DNA from 4 places in the Nonomuraea terrae genome. Region 2 is predicted to be linked to each of the others. Evidence: riboswitches for the same ligand, from Rfam matches in the RefSeq annotation. Region 2 holds a riboswitch; each other region holds the start of a gene.
What was found. Region 2 has a riboswitch for cyclic di-AMP ahead of ACIBP6_RS15620 (CHAP domain-containing protein). Riboswitches for the same ligand answer to the same signal wherever they lie in the genome.
Positions count from the first base shown of each region.

Region 1: it holds a riboswitch for cyclic di-AMP, as region 2 does, so the genes downstream of both, ACIBP6_RS04900 (glycoside hydrolase family 25 protein) here and ACIBP6_RS15620 (CHAP domain-containing protein) in region 2, are expected to answer to the same signal.
Region 3: it holds a riboswitch for cyclic di-AMP, as region 2 does, so the genes downstream of both, ACIBP6_RS01045 (C40 family peptidase) here and ACIBP6_RS15620 (CHAP domain-containing protein) in region 2, are expected to answer to the same signal.
Region 4: it holds a riboswitch for cyclic di-AMP, as region 2 does, so the genes downstream of both, ACIBP6_RS32430 (C40 family peptidase) here and ACIBP6_RS15620 (CHAP domain-containing protein) in region 2, are expected to answer to the same signal.

Region 1 is NZ_JBITLL010000001.1:1,035,934-1,039,134, forward strand. It holds gene ACIBP6_RS04895 (CBS domain-containing protein) at 1-381, shown strand, start outside; gene ACIBP6_RS04900 (glycoside hydrolase family 25 protein) at 555-1,316, opposite strand; cyclic di-AMP (ydaO/yuaA leader) riboswitch at 1,329-1,473, opposite strand; gene ACIBP6_RS04905 (SpoIIE family protein phosphatase) at 1,831-3,201, shown strand, end outside.
Region 2 is NZ_JBITLL010000003.1:675,713-678,913, reverse strand. It holds gene ACIBP6_RS15625 (PadR family transcriptional regulator) at 1-165, shown strand, start outside; gene ACIBP6_RS15620 (CHAP domain-containing protein) at 543-1,250, opposite strand; cyclic di-AMP (ydaO/yuaA leader) riboswitch at 1,264-1,402, opposite strand; gene ACIBP6_RS15615 (Gfo/Idh/MocA family protein) at 1,785-2,738, opposite strand; gene ACIBP6_RS15610 (aldo/keto reductase) at 2,766-3,201, opposite strand, start outside.
Region 3 is NZ_JBITLL010000001.1:228,908-232,108, reverse strand. It holds gene ACIBP6_RS01050 (3-isopropylmalate dehydrogenase) at 201-1,247, opposite strand; cyclic di-AMP (ydaO/yuaA leader) riboswitch at 1,354-1,496, shown strand; gene ACIBP6_RS01045 (C40 family peptidase) at 1,657-2,139, shown strand; gene serA (phosphoglycerate dehydrogenase) at 2,732-3,201, opposite strand, start outside.
Region 4 is NZ_JBITLL010000006.1:646,714-649,914, forward strand. It holds gene ACIBP6_RS32425 (LuxR C-terminal-related transcriptional regulator) at 104-316, shown strand; gene ACIBP6_RS32430 (C40 family peptidase) at 323-1,279, opposite strand; cyclic di-AMP (ydaO/yuaA leader) riboswitch at 1,361-1,513, opposite strand; gene ACIBP6_RS32435 (amino-acid N-acetyltransferase) at 1,792-2,361, shown strand; gene ACIBP6_RS32440 (RDD family protein) at 2,447-3,201, shown strand, end outside.

The DNA of each region.
Region 1 (3,201 bases), on a different contig from region 2:
GCCTGCGTCGGCGAGAACGACTCCCTGCGCCGGGCGTCGGAAATGATGCGCGACATGTCGGTCGGCTCGCTGCCGATCTGCGGTGAGGACGACCGGCTGAAGGGCATCATCACCGACCGGGACATCGTGGTCAAATGCTGTGCCGAGGGCAAGAACCTCGACACGACCACGGCGGGCGAGCTGGCCCGCGGGCTGGTGTGGGTGGAGGCTCACACCAGCGTCGAGGAGGCGCTGCAGAAGATGGAGCAGCACCAGATCAAGCGCCTGCCGGTGATCGACAACCACCGGATCGTCGGCATGGTCAGCGAGTCCGACCTGGCCAAGGAGCTGCCCGACAGCAAGCTGGCCGAGTTCGTCCACCGGGTCTACGCCCCGGCGTGACGCGGCTCGACCGACGTCCAACAACCGGAAGCCACGGCCGCACGGCCGTGGCTTCCTGGTGTGCGAGGGGCCCGACGGGGCCGCCGCCCCGGCGTCCGATGCGCGTGGCTGTCGGCGCGGGGAGGGGCCCCGCCGGGCGCGGCCGCGGGGACCGCGCTCATGCGGGGAAGTGGTCAGGCGGTACGGCGGCCCAGGTCACGCAGCTGGTTCACGGTCAGCGCGGAGACGTTCTGGTCGATGGGGGAGTCGGTGTACTGGTGGATCGTCCACGACTTCCAGTCGGCGGGCGGGCTCACCTGGCCCCTGGCCTTGCTGTAGTGCGCGACCCACAGCGGGTACTCCGACAGGCCCTTGCCGTAGGTGTCGGCGAAGTTCCAGCCGCTGTAGAACATCGGGGTGATCCCGGTCTTCTCCTTCACGTACCCCAGCCAGGTCTTGGCCCAGGCGTTGACCTCGTCGACGGACTGGCCGTCGGCGCTCTCCAGGTCGAGCACCAGCAGGTCGCCGGCCTTGGCGGGCTGCGAGTTCACCACGGACAGGAAGTGCTTGGCCTCGCTGACGGCGTCGTTGCCCGGGTGGGCGAAGTGGTAGGCCCCGCGGACGATGCCCTTCTTGCCGAGCTCGCGCCAGTGCCTGGCGAAGGAGGAGTCGACGAAGTCGGTGCCCTCGGTGGCCTTGATGATGCCGAACTGCGCGGAGCTGTCGGCCCAGTCGTAGGTGGGCTGGTAGTGCGAGACGTCGAGACCGTAGGTGAGGGGCCCGGCCTCGGCGGCGGGCGCCGGAGCGCGGTCGGCGGGCGTGACCTGCGCGGCCTGCGCGGCGCCGGGCAGGGCGGCGAAGGCGGTGGACGCCGCCAGGACGGCGCCGCCGACGGCGAGGCCGACACGCTTGACGGGCAGATCGAGGCGACTCTTCAGGGTACGGGGGACGAGCATGAGGGCATTGACTCCTAGCTTCCATGCCGCCTACCGGGTTAGCTGACGGGTTCGGGCTTGGAAGTGCCCTACGGGCGCAGCGTGCGGCTGGTGTCCGATTCACCCCAGAAAGGTGGGTCCCCGGTTCCGCGAGAGGCGGATTCGGCGGCCGCACGGCTCCCGATCTGGGAGCGGCGTACGGTCCTGTCAACGAAGCGACGAGAGGTCATCTGACCTTTGCCGCGAATAGGTAAAAAGGTATGCACCTCTCCATAGGGAGTGCAAGTGGTACGTATCGGAATCGCGTGTTTTTTCGCCTTAAAGGCGCTGAAACCCCGTGTATGCCGGGACTCTGGGCTGGGTAAAGTTTGCGGCCTTCAGCCGACGCGGCGCCATTCGTACGGGACAGAAGGGGTGGGTGTGACGGATGGGTTGACTGCCTGACCTGTCCGTGAAGGCGCCCGACATTTTGCGAAATCGTGGGTCCCGTATGGCCCGCTGGACAGGGCCGGACAGGTGTGATGGTGGGATCACTATGGAACCCAGCGACGCCGTTCCCGCTGCGGAGAGGTACGGGCTCAGCCAGGAACTCATGCGAGCACTCCTCCACGGGGTGCACCTGGGCCTCTACATCCTCGACGAGTGCGGCCGGATCATCATGATCAACCCGTACGCCGAGCAGGTGCTGGGGCGTTCCGCCCGCGAGCTGATCGGCGCCGACGCGCACGACCTGCTGCACCGCAACCCCGACGGCAGCAAACTGCCCCGGAGCCAGTGCCCGCAGATCCAGGCGCTCGAGATGGCCGACAGCGTGCACACCGAGGAGACGTGGTTCGTCCGGGGCGACGGGGAGCTCATACCCCTCGGCCTGATGGGGGCGGCGATCCAGCTGGACGGCCGCCTGGGGGCGGTCGTGCTCTTCTACGACCTGCGCCGGCACAAGGCGATCGAACAGGAGCAGGCGGCCCACCTGTCCGTGCTCGAGGAACTGGCCGGACGGCTGTCACTGATGGCCGAGATCAGCACCGTGCTGGCCTCCACCCTGGACAAGGAGGAGGCACTGCGGCGGCTCACCCGGCTGGTGGTGCCCCGGCTGGCCGACTGGGCGGTGATCGACCTGCTCGGCCCCGGCGGCGAGCTGCGCAGGGTCTCGATCGTCTCCGGCAACAGGGAGGACAACGCCATTGCGAGGCAGTGGGAGGGGGTGCTGCCCGCATCGGACGAGCTCTCCCACTCGCCGATGGCCCGGGTGCTGCGCGGCAGCCCCTCGGTCCTGCTCACCGGGCACGACCTGGCGAGTCGCGACGGGTCACCGTTCTGCGTCTTCCAGCGCAGGCTGTTCGACCACATCAGGCCCACTTCGGTGGTCATCGCGCCGCTGCGCACCCCGCGCCGCGTACTGGGCGCGATCTCGCTCGCCCGGTGCGCGCCCACTCCCGACTTCGACATGCCGGACCTGTCGCTGATCGACGACATCGCGGGCCGCGCCGGGCTGTCCGTGGACAACGCCGACATGTACGAGGTGCAGCGCCGCATCGCCGAGACCATGCAGCGCCACCTGATCAGCCCGCTGCCCGCGATCGAGGAGCTGGAGATGGCCGCCCGCTACCAGCCCGCGCCGCGCGGCTCCCGCGTCGGCGGCGACTGGTACGACGCGTTCCCGCTGCCCGGCGGCCTGACCGCGCTCGTCATCGGCGACGTGACGGGCCACGACCTGCAGGCCGCGGCCGACATGTCGCAGATCCGCAACATGCTGCGCACGATGGCCTGGGCCGAGCGCACGTCACCCAGCCGGGTGGTCGCCCGGCTCGACGAGGCGCTGCCGTACATCGCCGGCGACCTGATGGCCACGCTGGTGCTGGCGCTGGCCGAGCGGTGCGAGCGGGGACGATGGCGGCTGCGCTGG
Region 2 (3,201 bases):
CTCGAACGGATCAGGGACGCCGTGTCCGGCGAGACGCCGATCTCCGGCGAGGGCCGCCTGGCCCTCGGCTGGCTCGCCGCCGGCTACGGCCTGCGCCAGTACGAAGCCTCCCGCGACTGGGCCGTCTGGGCCCTCGGCGAACTCGACAAGGCGGACCGCCGCTAGGCTCGTGCGCATCCAGGGGGCCGCCACGTCCCGATGGAGAACGACCCCGCAGCGGTCACCCGCGCGTTTTTCTCCTCGCCTGAGCCGGGCGACACCGCGAGAACGCGCAAGCGCGCGTCCCCGTGGTACGGGAACGCGCGCTTGTGCGGGGGACGCCCGCCCGGGGGCGGGCGCTTGTATGGGGGAGCAGAGCGCGCTCCGTGCGTGCGGAGAATGCGCGCTTCTGCGGGGGGAGAGAGCGCCGCGTCCCGTTGGTGTGGGACGCGGGCTTCATGTCGGGGGAGAGGCGCACATCCCCGTGATGGGGGGACGTGCGCTTCGGTGGGAGTGGGCGGCGTCCCCTCGTACGGGGGACACGCGCCTCGCGGGGGAACCGGTCAGGCGGCGTACTGCGGGTAGCCGTAGCCGACGACCTGCGACTTCGGCCGGACGCGCTCCTCGACCTTGCCGTTGCCGGTGTTGCCCTCGACCGTGGAGATCGTGCCGTCGCCGTTGTCCTTCACGACGAAGCCGACGTGGTTGATGTCGTCGAGGTCCTTGCTGCCGCTCCAGGAGAAGAAGACCACGGCGCCGGGCTGCACCTTGGTGCCCCAGCGGTCGTTCTTCTCGAACCACTTGGCGTAGGTGACGGTGTAGGCGTCCCAGCCGATGGCCGGACGGGCGCCGGAGTGCTCACCGACCCAGGACACGAACATCGCGCACCACGGGGCGTTCAGGTAAGCGGCGCGGTTGCCGCCGTCACGGTCGATGGTCTCGGCCGCGCGCTGCGAGGCGGCGTACCACTTCTGGTACGGCGTGCCGCCGCCGGCGGAGTTCTCGGAGGTGCCGACCTGGGACCTGGCCAGGTCGAGGACCTGCTGGGCGGTGACGCTGACCTTGGTCTCTTCGGACTTCTTCCCGGCCGGCTTCTGGGCGTTGTCCGGGTGGTTGGCGGTGACGGCCGCGGTGGCGGTCTTGACCGGCGCCGTCGTGGCTTCGGCGTTCGCTACGGCGGTGCCGCCGAGGACCGTGGCGAGGACGGACGTGCCCAGAGCGGCACGGGCGATGTTCTTCTTCGAGGCAGCGAGAATACGGTGCTTGGCCATCGAGCGGGTTTACTCCTTGCTTCCATGCCGCTTACCGGGTTAGCTGACGGGCTCGGGCGTGGAAGCTGCCCTACGGCACCGAAGTGCCGATTCGCCCCGAAAGGACTTGGGTCCCCGGTTCCGCCCGAAGGCGGATTCAGCGGTCACAGGACGATCCTGTGAGATGTGTCGTGCGATGGTCGGACAACGCCGGACAAACCGGACGTTCGCCGCAAGATGCCCCACAAGGTAATACATGGGGCAAGGGGATTACAACTCCATAAAGGCCCAGTCAGGCGAAAAGCCTTCGGGCGTCGGCCCGAACCCCCGGTATGGCAAGGGATGCGTCAAGGCGCAAGATCGGCAAATCGATCGGGCCTTGGGCCTGCGGCGACGCGGATGAGGCACTGACGAGAGCGCCGGGATGTCCCGCGTCCGGTTCTGTACAACCAGGCTCGCGCCGGGGTAATTCCCCGGCAACGAGATTTCCACGAGACCGTGTGCGCCACGGGGGCAGTGCAACACCCCGGTCGGCTCAGCCTCATGAAGTGCCCGTCAGGCGAGCTGCCCGCGGGCGTCGGCCAGAAGCCCCAGCATGGCCAGGGATTCGTCAAGGGGCATGATCGAGGATTCGGTCCTGCCCTCGGCCACTGCGGCGCGGACCTCGCGCAGCTCCCCGGCGTAACCGTTGTCCGCCGGATCGAGCACGTGCTCCTCCGGCTCCATGCCGGGGCCGGAGAGGACGATCCGCTGTGGCGCCCAGAAGGGCGCCGGGATGTCCGCCCGCATCTGCGTACCCACAACACAGGCCTGGTTGGGGTAATTCCCGAGCAACGAGGTGGCCACGAGGGCGTGTCTGCCGCCGGGGTAGAGCAATACGCCGGCCGCCTCCGCGTCAACCCCGCTGGGCGCGAGGGATCCGGTGACGTGCAGCCCCGTGGGCATGCCCATGAGCAGCTGGGCCAGCCCGAAGGGGTAGATCCCGAGGTCGAGCAGGGCGCCGCCGCCCAGCTCCGGCGCCCACAGCCGGTGCGCGGGGTCGTACGGCAGCGAGAACCCGAAGCTGGCCTGCACCGAGCGGATGTCGCCGAAGCGCGGGTCGGCGGCCAGGCGCTGGACGAGGGGGTTGAACCTCATCCACATGGCCTCCATCAGGAACACGCCCGCCTCGCGTGCCAGGCGCACCATCTTCTCGGCGTCGTCGAGGTCGGCGGCCAGGGGCTTCTCGCAGAGCACGGCCTTGCCCGCCGCGATCGCGGCCTCGGCCACCTGCAGGTGCTGGGCGTGGGGAGTCGCCACGTAGACCGCGTCCACGTTCGGGTCGGCGCACAGCTGCTCGTAGGAGCCGTACGCCGACTCCGCCCCCAGCTCGGCGGCCAGGACCTGGGCCCGGCCGAGGTCGCGGGAGCCGACGGCGGCCACCCGCATCCCCGGCTCCGCCACGATGGCCGCGCCCACGGTGCGGGCGATGCCGCCGGTCGCCGCAATTCCCCACGTGAAGTCTCGCACGCGGAAAATCGTACACCGAGGTAAAAATCAGGTCATGTTGAAGGCGTTGGGGTCGGGTCCGAGGCGCTGACCGCGGTTCATCGCGCTGATGGCGGCCATGTCCTCCTGATCGAGGACGAAGTCGAAGACGCCGATGTTCTCCTTGATCCGGGCGGGGGTCACGGACTTGGGGATGACGACGTGGCCCATCTGCAGGTGCCAGCGGATCACGATCTGCGCGGGGGTCCTGCCGCACTTGCGCGACAGCAGTTCCAGCGCCGGGTCCTCCAGCAGGCCGCGGCCCGAGCCGAGGGGGCTCCACGCCTCCGTCAGGATGCCGTTGGCCTCGTGGAAGGCCCGCATCTCGCGCTGCTGGAAGTACGGGTGGAGCTCGATCTGGTTGATGGACGGGGTGATGTCGGTCTCGTTCATGAGCCGGGTGAGGGCCTCGATCGTGAAGTTGGAGGTCCCGATGGCCTTGGCG
Region 3 (3,201 bases), on a different contig from region 2:
CTCTCTACGATCTGGCGAAATGTCACGGTATCTGCCCGATGACGGCACGGTGCGTGCCCCGCGTCGGGGGGTGTCCGTACTTCCTATTGTCTCGCTATATGGGATGGCAAGCGGCCGATAGGGCGATTAGCCGCTTTGGACGCAAAAAAGCGCCCGGCAGTCCTTCGCGGACCGCCAGGCGCTTCCGGGGCTAGGCGGTCCTAGCCGGATACTCGCGCGGCGATGTCGTCGCCGATCTCCCGTGTGGTGCGAGCCGCCCAGCCGGCCAGCCGCTCGACGATGTCGTCGGCGACGGCCTGCTCGACCCTGGCGGCCTCGGCCTGCAGCCCGAGGTGGTCGAGCAGCATGGCGACCGACAGGATCGTCGCGGTCGGGTCGGCCTTGTCCTGGCCGGCGATGTCGGGCGCGCTGCCGTGGACCGGCTCGAACATGCTGGGCGCGGTGCGCTCGGGGTTGATGTTGCCGCTGGCGGCCAGGCCGATGCCGCCGGCGATGGCCGCGCCGAGGTCGGTGATGATGTCGCCGAACAGGTTGTCGGTCACCACCACGTCGAAGCGCTCGGGCTGGGTGACGAAGAACATCGAGGCCGCGTCGATGTGGCAGTAGTCGGTGGTGACCTCGGGGTATTCCTCGCTGATCCGGTTGACCGTGCGCTGCCACAGGTCGCCGGCGTAGGTGAGCACGTTCGTCTTGTGGACGAGGGTCAGCTTCTTGCGCGGGCGCGTCATGGCCTTGTCGAAGGCGTAGCGCACCACGCGCTCGACGCCGTGGGCGGTGTTGAGCGACTCCTGGGTGGCGATCTCGTGCGGGGTGCCGCGGCGCATGACGCCACCGGTGCCGGCGTAGAGGCCCTCGGTGCCCTCGCGGACCACGATCATGTCGATGTCTTCGGCGGACGAGTCGCCCAGCGGCGTCTCCACGCCCGGGAACAGCTTGACCGGGCGCAGGTTGACGTAGTGGTCGAAGGCGAAGCGCAGCTTGAGCAGCACGTCGCGCTCCAGGATGCCCGGCGGCACGCTCGGGTCGCCGATCGCGCCGAGCAGGAGCGCGTCGTAACCGCGCAGCTCCTCCATCACGGAGTCGGGGAGCGTCTCACCGGTGCGGTGATAGCGGGCAGCGCCCAGGTCGTAGTGCGTGGGCTCGAACTTCGTGCCCACGGCCTCCAGGACCTTGAGCCCTTCGGCGACGACCTCGGTGCCGATCCCGTCTCCGGGGATCACGGCCAGGCGGATGTTGCGCGACTCCATGGCGGTACCTTACCCGCTCGTCTCGCCTGACGAGCAACCATCTCAAGCTCCGGACGTCCGATATTTTACCTTTTTTACCCTTTACGTCCGTTTGACCGTTTCGTTAGAGTCCGACGGGCCTAATCCACGCAGCGGTTGCGTGGAGCCGGGGACCCACTTCCCCCAGGGGCGAATCGGCGACCCCACGCCGTAGGGCTGCTTCCAAGCCCGAGCCCGTCAGCTAACCCGGCCGGCCGTATGGAAGGACAAGTCCCCCTTGTCACGTATTGCCATTGCCTCGGCCGCGGGCGTCGCCGGGCTTCTCCTGGCCGCCCCCGCCGCACAGGCGACGACCGCCAAACCTCCGGCACAGCAGGCCGCAGAAGAGAAAACCCCAGCTCAGAAAGCCCCCGACGCGTCCACCATCACCTTGGACGGACACAAGCTCAAGGAGATCCAGGACAAACGCGCACCCAAGCCGGCCTGGAAGATCGCGCTCAAGTTCGCGATGAACAAACGGGGCACCCCCTACGTGTGGGGAGGCACCAGCCCACGCGGCTATGACTGCTCCGGACTCATGCTGCGGGCGTACCAGAAGGCGGGGATCCAGCTCCCGCGCGTCGCCGCGGACCAGTACGCGGCGTTCGACAAGAAGGTCTCCTGGAAGAACCTCAAACCGGGCGACCTGGTCTTCTTCAGCAACCTCGGCCACGTCGGGATGATCTCCCGGCCCGGCTACATGGTGCACGCCCCGCGCACGGGTGACGTGGTGAAGGAGGAGAAGCTCTCCGCCTGGCGGCGCAGCGCCTTCGTGGGCGGGGTGCGCCCGGACCGCAAGGGCGTGCGGGAATGGCGGGAGTTCGTCAAGCAGCGCGACGAACCCGCGCCCTCCATGCCCACCGCCACTCTCTGACGGCACCCTCTGACGGCGCCCTCTGACGGCGCGCCCTGAACGGCACCCCATGGACGGATCGGCCGGATCGCGGAGACGTCCGTGATCCGGCGCCTGTGCCGGCAAGCATGGAGCGGCTCCGCGGAGACGTCCGCGGGGCCGCTCGTCACGGCACGGCCCGGCTAGCTGCCGGAGTTCTGCGGGGCGCCGCCGTTGTCGCGGCGGTCCAGTGCGATCTGCACGGCCTCGGCCGCCTTGTCCTCGTGGTCGTCGGCACGGTTCCAGGCATACATGTCGTACATGTCACTCATCTCGTTTCGCGGAAGCGTTCCAGTGACGCCGGACTCCGGTCGCGAATCCGACCCAGCCTGATCTCGTGGTCCGGGTCGCGGACCGGACGAAGGGACTTACCGGCCGACAACGCGCCGAACACCGCGGCGAGTCGTCGACCTGCCCTAACAGGCCTCGCCGCGGCAGGTAATGAGTACGAGCACCTGGCGCATCACTCGCTACAGTACCCGAGGCATCTCGTTGGATGTCCTACTATCTCGCATGCTGAGACGCAAAGGGCCGTCACCCGGACGGGTGACGGCCCTGCGACGGCGTGGGGAGGTCAGTCCTCCAGGTCGACCGAGCGGCCGCTGTCGGCGCCGATCTCGGCCACGATCTGCTCGACCACGTCCGCGGGGATCGCGGAGTCGACGGTCAGCGCGATGAGCGCCTTGCCGCCCTTGACGTCGCGGGCCACCTGCATGGAGGCGATGTTGACGTTGTGCTCGCCGAGCAGCCGGCCGACCACGCCGACGATGCCGGGGCGGTCGGCGTAGGTGAGGAAGCACAGGTGGGCCGTCGGCTCGATCTCCATCTCGTAGCCGTTGACCTCGACGATCTTCGTGATCTGGCGCGGCCCGGACAGCGTGCCGGAGACCGAGACCTGGCGGCCGTCGGCGAGCACGCCGCGCACGGTCACCACGTTGCGCCAGTCGGGGCTCTCGGAGCTGGTGACCAGCTCGACCTCGACGCCGCGCTCCTTGGCCAGCAGCGGGGCGTTGACGTAGGTGACCTGCTCCTCGATCACGTCGG
Region 4 (3,201 bases), on a different contig from region 2:
TGATCGTCACGCATGGTGATTGTTATGCTTGACCACCTTTCTACGATGCGTTTACCGTCAGCGGGATCGATTTCGGCCCGCGGCTGTTGGGGGAGGGCTCCCGATGGATGTGCTCACGGAAGGCATCGAGCTGAGCGAGGCGGATCTCGCTCTGCTGGCGGAGCTGGCCAAGGGGGTCACCGTCGACCGGGTGGGCAGGCGGCTCGACATCAGCGGCCGCACCGTACGCCGGCGGCTGCGCGCCATCTGCGACCGCATCGGCGTGGCCACGGCGATCGAGGCCGTGGCCTGGGCGGCCCGCCGTCAGCTCATCTGAGCCCGCTCAGTCCGCGATGCGTACGGCCCCCGCGTACGGCCGGCCCTCGATCGCGGCGATGCGGACGACGTCACCGGTCCGCGGCGCGTGCACCATCATGCCGCCGCCGAGGTAGATGCCGACGTGGTGCAGGTCGTTGTAGAAGAACACCAGGTCACCGGCGCGCAGCTCAGAGCGGTCGATGTGCCTGCCGGACGTCCACTGGCTGCCGGTGTAGTGCGGCAGTGCGATGCCCACCTGCCGGTAGGCCGCCATCACCAGCCCGGAGCAGTCGTACGAGCTGGGCCCCTCGGCGCCCCACACGTACGGCTTGAGCTGCTGCGTCAGCGCCCAGCGCGCGGCGGCGGCGGCCTTGCCGTCGCCCGGGACCGGCAGGTTGACGCGGGTGGCCCGGGTGCCGGGCCGGCCGGCTTCGCCGAGCGCCCGCTGGAAGAGGTTGCTCTCGATCTTGGTGACCAGTTTGGTGATCTTGTCGCGCTTGGTGTCGATGTCGGAGACCAGTTTCTCGACCTCTTCGATGCGCGTCTTGGCGCCGGCCCGTGCCCGCTCGGCCGCGTCCATGGCCTTGAGGAGCTGGGTGACCTCCTCGCCCTGCTGCTGCTCCAGCGCGTACGTGGTGGCGGCCTGGTCGAGGAACTTCTCGGGGTCCTCGGCGGAGGTGAAGGTCAGGGCCCGGCTCAGGCCGCCGGTGATGTAGGCGTTCTGGGCCAGGGCGATGGCCTTGGCGCGCTTGGCGGCGAGATCGGCCTCGCTGGTGGCCAGCGTCTTCTGCGCGGCCTCGGCGGCCTTGCGCGCGGTCTTGAGCTTCTCGCGCTGGCCGTTGTACTGCTCGGCCAGCGTCTCGATATCGGTGTGCATCTTCTCGACCTGGTCGGCCAGGTCCTGGAGGGAGGGCTTGGGGTCGGCGGAGGCCGAACCGACGGGGACGGCGAGCAGCGTCGCGGCGACTGTGAGACTCACCACACCGAGAAAGCGTGATCTCCGCCCGCGTACGGACGGACGGGCGTGTCTGCCTTGGCGCTCGCGCAAGCGCTTCACCAACCAAGCTCCTCTCGTAGACGCCTACCGGGTTAGCTGACGGGTTCGGGCCGGAGCAGCCCTACCGAGCGATCTCGGATTCACCCCTTGTGGTGGCGTTCTGGGGAGGCCACCGGCGGGTCCCCGGCTCCCCTCGCGGGGATTGGGCGTGTCTCCCGCGTGTGGGGACACACGGGGAACATCGTCGCTGGACACTAATGCACTCCGGGTTCGTGCTCAACCGGAACTGCCGACTTCGTCGGCCTTTCACCGCTGGAGAGTCGCGAGGTGAAGGCGTGTACTCCCGTGCACAACGGGCATTTTGCCCTGATTGTCACGCTTCGGTGCCCGACGATTGGGGTCCGGGCGCGTGTCCACCTGGCCACAAGATGTAACAAGATGGGGCGGGACATGGGAGTTAAGGCTGAGCCGTAATGACATCTGTACGCTGGAGAGCCATGGAGCAGGTGGCCGAACCGACGTTGTCCGAGACCGCGGTGGTGGTCCGGCGCGCCCGTACCCCCGACGTGCGGACGATCAGGCGCCTCGTCGACACCTACGCGGGCGCGGGGCCGCGGCTCCTGGAGAAGGCCACGGTGACGCTGTACGAGGACGTACAGGAGTTCTGGGTGGCCGAGCGGGGCGGGCAGGTCGTCGGATGCGGCGCGCTCCATGTGCTGTGGGAGGACCTCGCCGAGGTCCGCACCGTCGCCGTGGACCCCGCGTGCCGGGGCATGGGCATCGGCCACCGCATCGTCTCGGCGCTGATACAGCAGGCGAAGGATCTGGGGCTGAGGCGTGTATTCTGTCTGACTTTTGAGGTCGACTTCTTCGCCAGACACGGCTTTCGCCGGATACAGGGCACGCCGGTCTCACCCGAGGTGTACGCCGAACTCCTGGCCTCGTACGACGAGGGTGTTGCGGAGTTCCTCGATCTGGAGCACGTGAAGCCGAACACCCTGGACAACACCCGCATGCTGCTGCATCTCCCATCGGGTGACGCGGACGCTGACCACATGGAAAGGTGATTGTTGATACCTATGTCGATACGTTGGGCAGCACAGGCATGTGTCCTGACACGTGCCACATGCGCACTTGAAGCGAGGTGACACGGTGAGCACCGGACAGCCGCCGTATCCGCAGAACGAATCCGGCGAAAATTCTGCACCCGGCCCCTACGGGCAGCAGAACCCGGGCCGCCATCCTGGCGAGCCCGACCCGGACGCGACTGTGGTCGGCTACCGGGTGGACGATGCCTACGGGCAGCAACCCCCCTACGGACAGCAAGGCTACGGCCAGCCCCAGCAGGGTCAGCCTCCCTACGGCCAGCAACCCCAGTACGGCCAGCAGCCCGACTACGGGCAGCAGTCGCAGGCCCAGCCCGACTACGGCCAGCAGGGCTATGGTCAACAGGGCTACGGCCAGCAGGCCCAGCCTGACTACGGTCAGCAGCAGGGCTACGGCCAGCCCGAATACGGCCAGCCCGAATACGGCCAGCCCGATTACGGCCAGCAGGGCTACGGCCAGCAGGCTCACGCCCAGCAGCCCCAGTACGGGCAGCAGCCGCAGGCCCAGCCCGGCTACGGGCAGCAATATGGCCAGCAGCCCCAGTCCCAATCCGACTACGGGCAGCAGCAGTACGGGCAGCAGCCGCAGTCGCAACCCGATTACGGGCAGCAGCAGTACGGGCAGCAGCCGCAGTCGCAACCCGATTACGGGCAGCAGCAGTACAGCCAGCCCGACTACGGCCAGCAGGCCCAGCAGGGTCAGCAGGGTTACGGTCAGCAGCCGCAGTCCGGCCAGCAGCCCCAGTACGGGCAGCAGCCCGACTACGGCCAGCAGCAGTCGCAACCGGGCTTCGCCCAGCC